DNA from 3 places in the Allokutzneria oryzae genome. Region 2 is predicted to be linked to each of the others. Evidence: riboswitches for the same ligand, from Rfam matches in the RefSeq annotation. Region 2 holds a riboswitch; each other region holds the start of a gene.

Evidence for each region. A riboswitch is a leader RNA that binds a small molecule or an ion and turns the genes downstream of it on or off. The one in region 2 is predicted to bind cobalamin.
Region 1: linked by a shared signal. The riboswitch ahead of ACFFQA_RS29900 (HoxN/HupN/NixA family nickel/cobalt transporter) and the one ahead of metE (5-methyltetrahydropteroyltriglutamate--homocysteine S-methyltransferase) in region 2 are both predicted to bind cobalamin.
Region 3: linked by a shared signal. The riboswitch ahead of ACFFQA_RS29865 (putative cobaltochelatase) and the one ahead of metE (5-methyltetrahydropteroyltriglutamate--homocysteine S-methyltransferase) in region 2 are both predicted to bind cobalamin.

What each region holds. Positions count from the first base shown of each region.
Region 1 covers NZ_JBHLZU010000026.1:285,362-289,681, forward strand. The annotation lists gene ACFFQA_RS29895 (cobalamin biosynthesis protein) at 1-1,110, shown strand, start outside; cobalamin riboswitch at 1,658-1,811, shown strand; gene ACFFQA_RS29900 (HoxN/HupN/NixA family nickel/cobalt transporter) at 1,864-2,952, shown strand; gene cobA (uroporphyrinogen-III C-methyltransferase) at 3,019-4,224, shown strand.
Region 2 covers NZ_JBHLZU010000007.1:20,264-24,583, forward strand. The annotation lists gene metE (5-methyltetrahydropteroyltriglutamate--homocysteine S-methyltransferase) at 1-2,218, opposite strand, end outside; cobalamin riboswitch at 2,355-2,584, opposite strand; gene ACFFQA_RS08700 (enoyl-CoA hydratase/isomerase family protein) at 2,615-3,652, opposite strand; gene hypE (hydrogenase expression/formation protein HypE) at 4,019-4,320, shown strand, end outside.
Region 3 covers NZ_JBHLZU010000026.1:274,546-278,865, reverse strand. The annotation lists gene ACFFQA_RS29865 (putative cobaltochelatase) at 1-1,616, opposite strand, end outside; cobalamin riboswitch at 1,690-1,811, opposite strand; gene ACFFQA_RS29860 (nuclear transport factor 2 family protein) at 1,899-2,258, shown strand; gene ACFFQA_RS29855 (cytochrome P450) at 2,284-3,555, opposite strand; gene ACFFQA_RS29850 (8-amino-7-oxononanoate synthase) at 3,594-4,320, shown strand, end outside.

The sequences.
Region 1 (4,320 bases), on a different contig from region 2:
GAGGGGCGGGTGCTTCGGCTGGTGCCCAGGACCCTGGTGATCGGGGTCGGCTCGTCGAGCGGAGTGCCCGCGAGCGCGGTGACCGGCCTGCTCGCCGAGCTGGCGGAGCGCTCCGAGCTGGACCTGCGGGCGGTGCGGGCCTTCGCCACCGTCGACGCGAAGTCCGGGGAGCAGGGCATCCTCGACGCCGTCGAGGACCACGGTTTCTGGCAGGACAGCTCGGCGGAGCTGCTGCACTACCCGGCGGGCACCCTCGCCGGGGTCGATGTGCCCAACCCGAGCGAGGCCCTGCGCGCCGAGGTCGGCACCCCCAGTGTGGCCGAGGCCGCCGCACTGCACGCCGCCGGCCAGCTGGCCGCTGGCGCCCCGGTCGAGCTGGTGGTGGCGAAGCTCAAGGGGGACAAGGCCACCGTGGCCGCCGCGCGGGTCCGGCCGCGCGGGCGGCTGGTCGTGGTGGAGGTAGGACCCGGCGCGGAGGACCTGCGGACCCCGCGCGCCGAGTCGGAGCTGCGCCGCGCCGCCGTCGTTGTCGGTCTCGAAGCCGACGTGGACCGCGTCCGGCACCTGCTGCGGCTGGGGACCGAGGTGCGGATCAGCGCGCCCGGCGACGAGCGGCAGCGCGCTGCCGAGGCGGTGCGGCTGGCGGAGGAGGGGCAGGCGGTCGCGCTGATCGGCTCCGGCGCGGTCACCGGTCCCGCGCTGGAGCAGGCCGACGAGCGGATCGAGGTCGCCGGGGTGCCCGGGGTGAGCACGGCGCTGGCGGCTGCCGCCGAGCTGGGGGCTCCGCTCGGTCACAACCACGCGGTGATCTGCCTGGCCGACCCGGCGACCCCGTGGCCGGTGACCGAGCAGCGGGTGCGCGCCGTGGCCGAGGCCGACCTCGTCGTCTGCCTCCAGGACAACGCCGAGTGGCGGCTGGGCGCCGCTCTCGACCTGCTCCGGCTGCACCGTCCGCCGAAGACCCCGGTCGGCGTCGCCGGGCCCGGTGTGCCCGCCACCGTGGCGACGATCACCACGTTCGACCCGGAGGCCGTTCCCGCCTCCGCCACGGTGATCGTGGGCAGCTCGCGGACCAGCGCGGTCGCCGGGCGAATGGTGACACTTCGCTGACCAATGCATTGATGCGCAAGCGGTAGCACGTTGTGATGAAAGGATGCTGCTCGCCCTTGCCGCACAACGGCATTCGGGTGTGCCATGGAAGTGCCCGTGTGACGAGGTAACACGTCCCAGGTGGGAGGTGGGAAATTGCGAGCACTGGCCTGGATGAAATCCGTGGCCCCGGCATTGTCGACCACCGGAGATCCTCCGTCACCGCTGGGTTGAGCGAGACGGCCCGGTCAACGAGTCGCAGGCCCGGTACTCCGGCTGAACCAACGACGCAGTACTGCTGAACGTGTGAGCGGGTATGCGGATCCTTGAGATACCACCCGCGAAAGAGACGACGAAGTGTACGGTCAGGTGGGGACCGTGAGCTCGTCGATTTCTGTGAGAGTTTCACGTTCGCCGACCCGCTTTGCCTGCCCCTCCCGCCGCCCGGGGCAGGCAAAGCCCATTTTCGCTCCTATTCCGTTTCCTTTCTCACTTCCGCCGCGCCCCCTGCCCCGCGCGGCCGCCCAAGATCACATCGGTGACACGGGCCGGGTTCAACCTCCATCAGCCGGATTGACGGGCGCCTCGTGCTGCCCCCACGATTCCTGCGCTGGTAGCGCAGGAACCCGGTGTGAGTCCGGGACGGTCCCGCCACTGTGACCGCTTCGACCTTCAGTCACGTCGAAGCCGGGAGTCAGGAACTCGTGCCAGCCGTGTGCCACGCCGTGGCACGCGCGCACACCCCTCGGGCGAGGCACCCAGGAGGTTCCTTTCATGACGTCCCTCGACGCCCAGGCGCAGGCTCCCAGCGGCGCGTGGACCGCGCAGGAACGACGCGGGCTCTTCGGCATCATCGGCGCGATCGTGCTGCTGCACGTCGCGGGCATCGGGCTCTACCTGGCTTACGCCGACCGGTTCCCCGGCTCCGGCATCCTCGCGTCGGCGGGCGCGATCGCCTACGTGCTCGGCGTCCGGCACGCCTTCGACGCCGACCACATCGCCGCCATCGACGACACCACGCGGCTGATGTTGTTGCGTGGCAAGCGTCCCATGGGGGTCGGCTTCTTCTTCGCGATGGGCCACTCCTCGGTCGTGCTGCTCCTCGCGGTGATCGTCTCGCTGGCCGCCGGCACCATCGCGGAGTCCGAAGTGGACGGTGTCAAGGAGATCACCGGAACTATCTCGATGGTCGTGGCGATCTCGTTCCTGCTGCTGGTCGCGGTCCTCAACGCCGGTGTGCTCAGGTCGCTCGGCGGGCTGTGGCGGAAGATGCGGCGCGGTCAGATGGCCGAGGCCGAGGTCGAGCGCGTGCTGATGAACCGCGGCGTGTTCAACCGGCTCCTCGGCGGCAGGCTGCGCGTGCTGATCCGCTCTTCGTGGCACATGTACCCGGTGGGCTTCCTGATGGGACTCGGACTGGAGACAGCCTCGGAGGTCACCCTGCTCGGGCTCACCGCCACCACCGCGACCGGTGGGCAGTTGCCGTTCGTCGCGGTGCTGAGCCTGCCGCTGATCTTCGCGGCGGGGATGAGCACGTTCGACACGCTGGACTCGCTCCTGATGACCCGCGCGTACTCGTGGTCCTACCGCAACCCGGTGCGGACGTTGTTCTACAACACCGTCACCACCGCGATCACCGTGCTGATCGCCGCGTTCGTCGTCATCGTCTACGTGTCGCAGCTGCTCGCGGAGAAGGCCGGGCTGACCTGGCTGGCCGCGATCGGCGACATCTCCGAGCAGTTCGAGGTCATGGGCTACGGCATCGCGGCGACCTTCCTGCTCGCGTGGGGCGGCGCGGTGCTGTGGTGGAAGGCCCGCGGCTACGAGGACCGGCACCCGGCGATCCCGGCGGGCGAGGAGTAATGGAGATGGTCACAGTCGCGGGCGAGGAGATGTGCTCGGCGGCGCGGATCGGCATGCTTAGCGGTCATGCAGGCTGAGCAGCACTATCTCGCCGGACTTGACCTCGCCGGGCGGCGGGTCGTCGTGGTCGGCGCGGGCACGGTCGCCCAGCGCCGGCTGCCGCGCCTGGTCGCCTCCGGTGCGGTCATCGAGGTCATCTCGCCGGAGGCGACCCCGGCAGTCGAGGCGATGGCGACCGCAGGGGAGTTCACCTGGACCCGCCGGACCTACGCCGACGGGGACCTCGACGGCGCCTGGTACGTGCTCGCGTGCACCGACGACACCGACGTGAACGCGGCGATCACCGCGGAGGCCGAACGCAACCGCGTGTTCTGCGTGCGCGCCGACGTCGCCCGGCTCGGTACGGCTGTGACCCCGGCGGTCGGCGAGCACGACGGGCTGCTGCTGGGAGTGCTGGCGGGCGGCGAGCACCGCCGCTCGGCCGCCGTGCGCAACGTCGTGCTGGACGCGCTGCGCGAGGGCGTGATCACCGATGTCGCCGAGCGGCAGCTGCCGGGCGTCGCGCTGGTCGGCGGTGGGCCGGGCGACCCGGAGCTGATCACGGTCCGGGGGCGGCGGCTGCTCGCCAGAGCGGACGTGGTGGTCGCCGACCGGCTGGCCCCGCGCGAGCTGCTGGAGGAGCTGCCGCCGAACGTGCTCGTCGTCGACGCGGCGAAGATCCCGTACGGCCGCGCCGCCAGCCAGGACGTGATCAACTCGACGCTGATCGAGCACGCGAAGGCGGGGAAGTTCGTGGTGCGCCTCAAGGGCGGCGACTCCTACGTCTTCGGCAGGGGCTTCGAGGAGCTGCTGGCCTGCGCCGAGGCCGGGGTCCCGGTCACGGTGGTGCCTGGCGTGACGAGCGCCTTCGCGGTGCCCGCTGTCGGCGGCGTTCCGGTGACCCACCGGGGGGTCGCGCACGAGGTCGTGGTCGTCTCCGGCCACGTCAGCCCGTCGGACGAACGGTCCCTTGTGGACTGGCCAGCGCTGGCGAAGCTGCGCGGAACCCTGGTGCTGATGATGGCGGTGGAGCGCGCCGACGCCTTCGCCACGACGCTGATCGAGCACGGCCGCGAACCGTCGACGCCGGTCGCGGTGGTCCAGGAGGGCACGACCCGTGCCCAGCGGGTGGTCCGCACGACGCTGGACAAGCTCGGCGCGACGGTGACGGCCGAAGCGATCCGCCCCCCGGCGATCATCGTCATCGGTGAGGTCGCCGGTCTGACCCCCTGACCCCGCGCCACCGCCGTCGCGGCGGTGGGAACTCGCGTTTTGTAGGCATAACGCGAGTTTCAGGGGCGTTTTCGCGCAAGATGCCTACAAAACGCG
Region 2 (4,320 bases):
TCTTCAGGCCGCAGTCGGGGTTGACCCACAACCGCCGCGCCGCAACGGCGCGCACCGCGGCGGTCAGCATCTCCACGACCTCGTCCGCACTGGGAACGCGCGGCGAGTGGATGTCGTAGACGCCGGGCCCGACGCCCCTGCCGAAGCCGACGGCGCGCAGGTCCTCCAGCACCTCCATCTTCGAGCGCGCCGCCTCGATGGTGGTCACGTCGGCGTCCAGGCCATCGATCGCGGAGATCACGTCGCCGAACTCCGAGTAGCACAGGTGGGTGTGGACCTGCGTGCTGTCCGCAGCGCCCGCCGTGGACAGCCGGAAGGACTCCACCGCCCAGTCCAGGTACTCCTTGCGGTCCGCCTCGCGCAGCGGCAGCAGCTCGCGCAGCGCGGGCTCGTCGACCTGCACGACGCGGATACCCGCCGCTTCGAGGTCGCGGACCTCGTCCCGCAACGCCAGTGCGACCTGGCGCGCGGTGACCGCGAGCGGCTGGTCGTCGCGCACGAAGGACCACGCGAGGATCGTCGTCGGACCGGTCAGCATGCCCTTGACCGGGCTGTGCGACCGCGACTGCGCGTAGGAGGTCCACTCCACGGTCATCGGCTCCGGCCGGGACACGTCGCCGAAGAGGATCGGCGGGCGCACGCACCGCGAACCGTAGGACTGCACCCAGCCGAACTCCGTGGCGGCGAAGCCCTGGAGCAGCTCGGCGAAGTACTGCACCATGTCGTTGCGCTCGGGCTCGCCGTGCACCAGGACGTCGAGGCCGATGGACTCCTGGAGCCGGATCACCCGTTCGATCTCCGCGCGCATCAGGCGGCGGTACTCGTTCGGGCCGAGCCGCCCGGCGCGGAAGTCGGCGCGCGCCTTGCGGATCTCACCGGTCTGCGGGAACGAGCCGATCGTCGTGGTGGCCAGCGGGGGCAGGTTCAACCGCTCCTGCTGGGCCTTCGCGCGCGTCTCGTAGTCGGCGCGGCGGTAGTGCTCCGGGCGCAGCGCCTCCAGCCGCGCGCGCACCTGGTCGTTGCGGATGCTGCTGGTCGTCGCGCGCGAGCGCACCACAGCCGTGGCGGCGGCGAGCTCGTCGGCGACTCCGTCGGTGCCCTCGCGCAGCGCGCGGCCGAGCAGCACGACCTCGTCCAGCTTCTGCCTGGCGAAGGCCAGCCACGGCCGCACGACCGGGTCGAGGTTGGTCTCCGCCTCCACGTCGTAGGGCACGTGCAGCAGGGAGCACGAGGTGGAGACCTCGACGCGCTCGGCGGTGCCGAACAAGGTCGCGCAGCGTGCCAGTGCGGCGTTGAGGTCGGTGCGCCAGATGTTGCGGCCGTCAACGACACCGGCGACCACCGTCTTGTTCCGCAGCGCGGTCGCCGAGGCGACCCCGTCCACGCTGCCCGCGACCAGGTCGATCGCGATGGCCTCCACCGGTGTCCCGGCGAGCACGGGCAGGGCGGGGCCGAGGGTGCCGAAGTACGACGCGACCAGGATGCGCGGCCGGTTGGTGAGCTTGCCCAGCCGGTTGTAGGCGGCGGTGAGCGCGGCCAGCTCGGCGGAGTTGCGATCGGCGCAGAAGGCGGGCTCGTCGAGCTGGACCCACTGCACCCCGGCATCGGCCAACGAGGCCAGCAGCCGCTCGTAGGTGTCGAGAAGCCCGTCCAGCAGACTGAGCGGACCGAAGCCCTCCGGTGCGTCCTGGGCCGCCTTGGACAGCAGGAGGAAGGTGACCGGGCCGATCAGCACCGGCCGGGTGGTGACTCCGGCATCCAGGGCCTCGCGGTACTCCCGCAACGGCTTGTTGTCGGCGACGGAGAACGTGGTGTCCGGACCGAGCTCGGGCACCAGGTAGTGGTAGTTGGTGTCGAACCACTTGGTCATCTCCAGTGGCTGGATGGCGTCGTTGCCCCTGGCCATGGCGAAGTAGGTGTCCAGGTCGGACAGCCCGAGGGCGCGGTAGCGGTCGGGCACCGCTCCGACGGTGACCGCGGCGTCCAGCACCTGGTCGTAGTAGGAGAAGGTGTTGCCTGGGACCGAGTCGAGCCCGGCTCCGGCCAGCTCCGCCCAGGTCTTGGCGCGCAGGTCGGCGGCGACGGCCTCCAGCGCCTCCGCGGGGGCGCGACCCGCCCAGTAGTCCTCCAGCGCGCGCTTGAGCTCCCGCCGCGGACCGATCCGCGGGTAACCGAGCACAGTGGTGCCAAGAGGGGCGTCGGTGACGACGTCGTTCACAGCTCTCTCCTCGCGAGCTTGCTCTGACGAGTCCGACGACTCACGGAGCGCACGCGAGGACGGGCCCGGGCGGCACAGCACCCGGCACCGTCGTCCGCACAGGCCGCCCGCGAGGCCGTAGGACCCACGCGCACCGTCGGTGCGCGTGCCGGTGGCAGGTCTTCGGACTCACGGGCGTCTCCGGTGCGTGCACCGGCTGTCCTACTGGCCGTCGCTTCCCAGGTCCTGCCGGACCCAGTGCTCATGACGGCGGTCGTTCCCGTTCACCGCTGCGGGGCAGTCCCGGACTCGCACCGGGTTCCCTCTTGCCTCGGCCGCGTTCTCCGTGCGGAGCGCGCGGTCGAACCACCAGCGACGCCGACCCTAGCGGACGGGGCGGTCAACAGCGATGGATCATCAACCAGACAGTCCGAGCTCGTCCGCCCCGAGCCACGCGAAGCACCGCTCGACGTCGGCGCGGTCCACGTCCTCGATCCGGTCCGGGCTCCATAGCGGGTTGCGGTCCTTGTCGATGATCGCCGCCCGGATGCCCTCAACGAGGTCGTGGCCGGTCAGCAGCACGCACGCGATCCGGTACTCCAGGTCGAGGCACTCGCCGAGCCCGTCGAGCACCTTGGCGGTGCGCAGCGCCTTCAACGTGACCTTGACCGAGGTCGGCGACTTGTCCAGCAGCTCCTTGGCCGCCGCCTCCCCCGCGGGCTCGCCACTGGTCCGCAGGCGGCTGACGATCTCCTCGACGGTGTCGGCGGCGTAGCACGGGTCGATCCAGCGCCGCTCCTGCGCGAGCTGGCTCGCGGGCGGGGCCTCGGCGTGCGCGCGCACCACCGCGTCGAGGTCGTCGGCCTCCAGCAGGGCCTCGACCAGCTCGGGCAGCTTCGCGGCGGGCACGTAGTGGTCGGCGAGCCCGAAGTGGATCGCGTCCGCCGCGGTCAGCCGGGCGGCGGTGAGGGCGGCGTGCGTGCCGAGCTCACCCGGCGCGCGGGAGAGCAGGTAGGTGCCGCCGACGTCGGGCAGGAAGCCGATGCCGACCTCCGGCATGCACACGGTGGAGCGGTCGGTGACGACCCGCACGCTGCCGTGCGCGGAGACCCCGACGCCGCCGCCCATCACGATGCCGTCCATGAGGGCGACGTAGGGCTTGGGGAAGCGGGAGATGCGGTGGTTGAGCAGGTACTCCTCGCGCCAGAACGTCTTCGGCCCGTCCTGTCCGGCCTTGGCGTGCTCGTAGATGCCCCGGATGTCGCCACCCGCGCAGAGCCCGCGCTCCCCAGCCCCGTCGATGAGAATGGCGCGGACCGAGTCGTCGGCTTCCCACTCCGCGAGCGCCGCGTCCATCCGGCGGACCATCTCCGGGGTCAACGCGTTGAGCGCCCTCGGCCGGTTGAGCGTGATCCGGCCGAGCCCTCGTTCGGTCCGCAGCACTACGTCGTTCATGCGCCAACCCTATAGCCCGCGGACGCAGCCCCTACGCCGTCCGGCCGCTGCCGAACCGGTGCCGAAAGTCCTTGTTGCCTAGTGAACTTCGTCCCTGGGCTGGGCCGTTGACATTGTCCAGGCTGGGCGGGGTCTGCCTCGCCGACCACGAAGCCCCGGTGAGACCGCGTGCTCCGCACGGTCCGGGGTGACCGGGGCCCGGGGCGTCGGTGGCCCCCGTGACGTCGTCGCCGCACCGCGCGGGGTGCGGCCGGGTCGCCGCCGCCGAAAGGTCGGCCGGGTGCGCGCGGTGCGCCCGGCCGACCGCCCCGGGTGCACCACGCTCGCCGCCGCAGGCGGTCCACCACTGTCCACTATGGAGAGAGGATGAGCATGGATTCCCTTGCCGCGACTCGTCCGAGGTCGCTTGCCGAGACCGAGCGGCTGCTGCGCGGCCACGGCTCCGGCGGACATCTCATAGCGGAGCTGCTCGCCGAGGTGTTCACAAGATCACCTGGCACGGGCAGACAGCCCGGCGCCGACCTCGTGTTCAGCACCGAGACCTTCGTGGTCAGCCCGCGCTTCTTCCCCGGAGGGGACATCGGCTCGCTCTCGGTGTTCGGCACCGTGAACGCCGTGGCGGTGCGCGGGGCCAGACCGGTCGCGCTGGCCGTGGCCTACGTGGTGGA
Region 3 (4,320 bases), on a different contig from region 2:
GCCGCCGCGTCCACTGAGGACGTTGGCGGGAGCGCGACCTCGGCTTCGCGGCCCCTGAAGGTGATCAGGCCGACCTTGTCCCGCCGTTGGTAGGCATCGCGCAGCAGAGACAGCACCGCGCCGGTCACCGCCGACATCCGCGCCCGTGCCGCCATGGAGCCGGAGGCGTCCACCGCGAAGAGGACGAGGTTGCCCTCGCGCCCCTCGCGCACCGCGCGGCGGAGATCGCCGGAGCGCAGCTCCAGGCCGGAGCCGCTGCGCCCGCGCGCGTGCTGGTGCGGCGCCGCGGCCTGGACCGTCGCGGTCAGGTGCACGCCGTGTCCGTCCACAGTGGAGGCTCGAACCACGCGGCCGGAGGACGAGCGCGCGCGGGAACGCCGTCCAGGCGCGCCTTCGCCAAGACCGGGCACCTGGAGCAGGCGGGCGCGGAACTGCGGCGCGGGCTTGGCAGGCGCCTGCTCCCCTCCTCCTTGGCCCGATTGCCCCTGCTCGGGCTGCTCCTGCTGTTGCGGCGCTTCGGCTTGCTGCGAGTCATTCCGCGGAGCCCCGCCACCCCCGCCCGGCCCGTCGTCCTCCGGGGGTTCGGGCTCTTCGGCGTGCTCGGCGGCGTCGCGGAGGGCCTGCTCCAGCTGCTCGGAGTCCAGCCCCGGCTCGTCGAAGGGATCGCGGCGCCGACGGTGCGGCAGCGCGAGCCGAACCGCGACCTCGACGTCGTTCTCCGTGACGGCGTCCCCTCCGCGCCACGCGGCGTGGGCGATCGCCGCGCGGGCGACCACGAGGTCGGCTCGCATGCCGTCCACCTCGAAAGCCGCGCACACCGCGGCGATGCGGCGCAGCTCGGAGTCCGGCAACGCGATCCCGGGCAGCGCGGCACGGGCGGCGACGATGCTCTCCGCGAGCTCGGCGTCGGCCTTCTCCCACTGCTGCGCGAAACCGGCGGGATCGGCTTCGTAGGCGAGGCGGCGGCGCACCACCTCGGTCCGCGTTGCCACATCGCGGGAGGCGTTGACCTGGACGGTCAGCCCGAAGCGGTCGAGCAGCTGCGGCCGCAGCTCGCCCTCCTCCGGGTTCATCGTGCCCACCAGCAGGAAGGAGGAGGCGTGCGAGACGGAGACCCCGTCGCGCTCGACGTGCGCGCGCCCCATCGCGGCGGCGTCCAGCAGCAGGTCCACCAGGTGGTCGTGCAGCAGGTTGACCTCGTCGACGTAGAGCACCCCGCGATGCGCGGCCGCGAGCAGGCCGGGCTGGTATGCGCGAACGCCCTCGGTCAGCGCGCGCTCCAGGTCCAGCGAGCCGACCAGGCGGTCCTCGGTGGCGCCGACGGGCAGCTCCACCAGGCTGGACGGCTTGGTGGTCGCGGGCGCGCCGGAGGGGTGCGGGCCGTCGGGGCAGCCGGGGTCCGGCCGGTGCGGGTCGCAGGCGAAGCGGCAGTCGCGGACCGCCTCCAGGGTGGGCAGCAGCGCCGCCAGCCCGCGCACGATGGTCGACTTGGCCGTGCCCTTCTCGCCGCGGACCAGGACCCCGCCAATGCCGGGGTGCACCGCGTTGAGCAGCAGCCCCAGCCTCAGGTCCTCGTGCCCGACAACGGCGGAGAACGGATAACGAGCGGTCACCAGCGCTGTTCCTTCCTCGGGTGTCCACGCCCGGGTAGGGGTCGGACGCGCGGCCGCGCGCCCGGCAAGGGGGGTGAGTCTCCTGGCTCCCGGATCGCGGCGGTGTCCCCGACCTTCCGGCCGGTCGGCCGTGGTCACAGCTGGGGTCCGCTCCCCGGTCACAGTGGCGGGACCGCACCGGACTCGCACCGGTTTCCTCGCGCTCCCCTTGCGTCTTCCCCCGCATCATCACACACCGTGGGAAACCGCCGCGACAGTCCGGTTTCGCGCTGGTAGGTATGCGCCATGGACATGAACTTCGCCGAGGAATTCGCCCGCGACTGGGAGCAGCGGTGGAACTCCCACGACCTCGACCGGATCCTGGAGCACTACGCCGACGACGTGGTGTTCCACTCCCCGGTCGCGGCGCGGCTGCTGGGCGGCGACGGCCGCGTGGTCGGCAAGGCGGCGCTGCGGGAGTACTGGGCGACCGGCCTGAAGTTCCTGCCCGACCTGCACTTCACCGTCGAGGGCGTGTACCTCGGCCTGGACACCATCGTGATCAACTACCGCAACGAGCGCGGCAACCTGGTCAGCGAGATCCTGACCTTCCGCGACAACAAGATCGTCTTCGGCTCCGGCACCTACGCCCGCGCAACCTCCTGATGCCATTCGCGGGCTTATAGACCGCTCAGCGCGCCTGAACACGTCCATAAGCCCGCGAATGGCCGACAAGCAGCCGGGTGGGGGCGCGGAAGGACAGGAGGCCGAGCATGGGGGGATCGGGCTCCAGGAGGCGGAGGTCGGGCAGTGCGCGCGCCACGGTGTCGAGCACCACAGCCGCCTCCGCCCGCGCGAGCCCCGCGCCGAGGCAGAAGTGCCTGCCGTGGCCGAAGGCGAGGTGCCGCCGCGCGCCCGGCCGTCCGGGGCACAGGTTCTCCGGCTCGGTGAAGACCTCGGGGTCGGAGCCGCTGCCCGCGAGCATCAGCAGCAGCTGCGCCCGCGCCGGCAGCTCCACTCCGCCCAGCGTGGTCGCGTCCCCGGTCACCCGCCGCCACGTGATCACCGGCGGCTCGCGGCGCAGCACCTCCTCGACGCAGTCGGCGGCGAGCCCGGCATCACCGCCGCTCAGCCCGCGCCAGAGGTCCTCGCGCTCGACGCAGCGGCGCAGCAACGTGCTCAGCAGCTGCGTCGTGGTCTCCTGCCCGGCGATCAACAGGAAGTAGCAGACCCCGACCGCCTCGGCGACGCGCAGCGGGCGCCGAGACGGCTTGCGGTGCGCCGCCAGCGCGCCGAACAGGTCCGGCTGGCCCGGCCGCGCCGCCCTGACCCGGCAGGCGAGCCACTGGTGGAACTCGGCGGCCTGCTCGGCAAGCTCCCGCTGGCGCAGCGGATCGGGGTTGCCCCAGAACAGCTCCAGCGACGCCTTGCTCCACGCCTTGAGCACCGGCAGGTCCACGTCGCCGATGCCGAGCAGGTGCAGCAGCACCAGGCACGGCAGGTCCCGCGCGATCAGCTCGACCAGATCGCACTGCCCGTTCTCCGCGAGCTCCTGCCGCGCCCGCTCGACACCGTCGGCGGCGAGCCGGCTGGTCAGCTCCATCGCGTGCTGGACCCGCGCCGGGGTGAGGAACGAGGCGACCACGCGACGCAGTCCGGTGTGGCTGTCGGTGCCGTTGTTGGCCAGGGTCGGCGGCAGCGCGAAGCCCGCCCCCGCCAGCATGCGCAGCGTCGGCACCGGCAGCGGCGTCACGGCCGTCAGAGCGTTGTCAGGATGGAAAGTCTCCGGGGCGGCGAGCACCGCTCGGATGTCGGAGTGCCTGCTGACCAGCCACAACCCCGTCCTCGGGTCGTGGTGCACCGGAGCGTGCTCGCGCAGCGACGCGAGGGGCTCGTCGGGGCGGGCGACGAATCCGGGGTCGAACAGGTCAAGCCCGCTGGTCACCTCGTCCGCCGCCCGCACGGGCACGACCGTAACCGGGCAGTGCGAGACTGCGGACCGTGACGTTGCGCACTGGAAGCGAAGTCTTCGACTGGCTGGACACCCGGGCGGCGGCACGGGCGAAGGCCGGGCTGACCCGGACCCTGCGGCCCCGCCCCGAGACGGCCACGGTGCTCGACCTCGCGGGCAACGACTACCTCGGCCTCACCCGCGACCCGAGGGTCACCACGGCGGCGGCGGAGGCCGCGCTGGCGTGGGGCGCGGGCTCGACGGGCTCCCGCCTGGTCACCGGCACCACGGACCTGCACGCGGAGCTGGAGTCCGAGCTCGCGGAGTTCTGCGGTTTCCCGTCGGCTCTGGTCTTCGCCACGGGCTACGCCGCCAACCTCGGCGTGATCGCGGCCCTGTCCGGGCCGGGCACGGTCCTGGTCACCGACGAGTACAACCACGCCTCGCTCATCGACGGCGGGCGCCTGTCGAGGGCGGAGACCGTCGTGGTGCCGCACCGCGACGTCGAAGCCTTCCGCGCGGCGCTGGCCGGCCGCACGCGCAAACGGGCGTTGGTGGTGACCGACTCGGTGTTCTCGGTGGACGGCGACCTGGCGCCGCTGGCGGAGCTGGCCTCGGCCTGTCGCGACCACGGAGCGGGCCTGGTCGTCGACGACGCCCACGGGCTCGGCGTGCTGGGCGCGGGCGAAGGAGCGGCCGCGGCCGCGGGCCTCGCAGGAGCACCGGACGTGGTGGTCACGACGACGCTGTCGAAATCCCTTGGCGCACAAGGCGGAG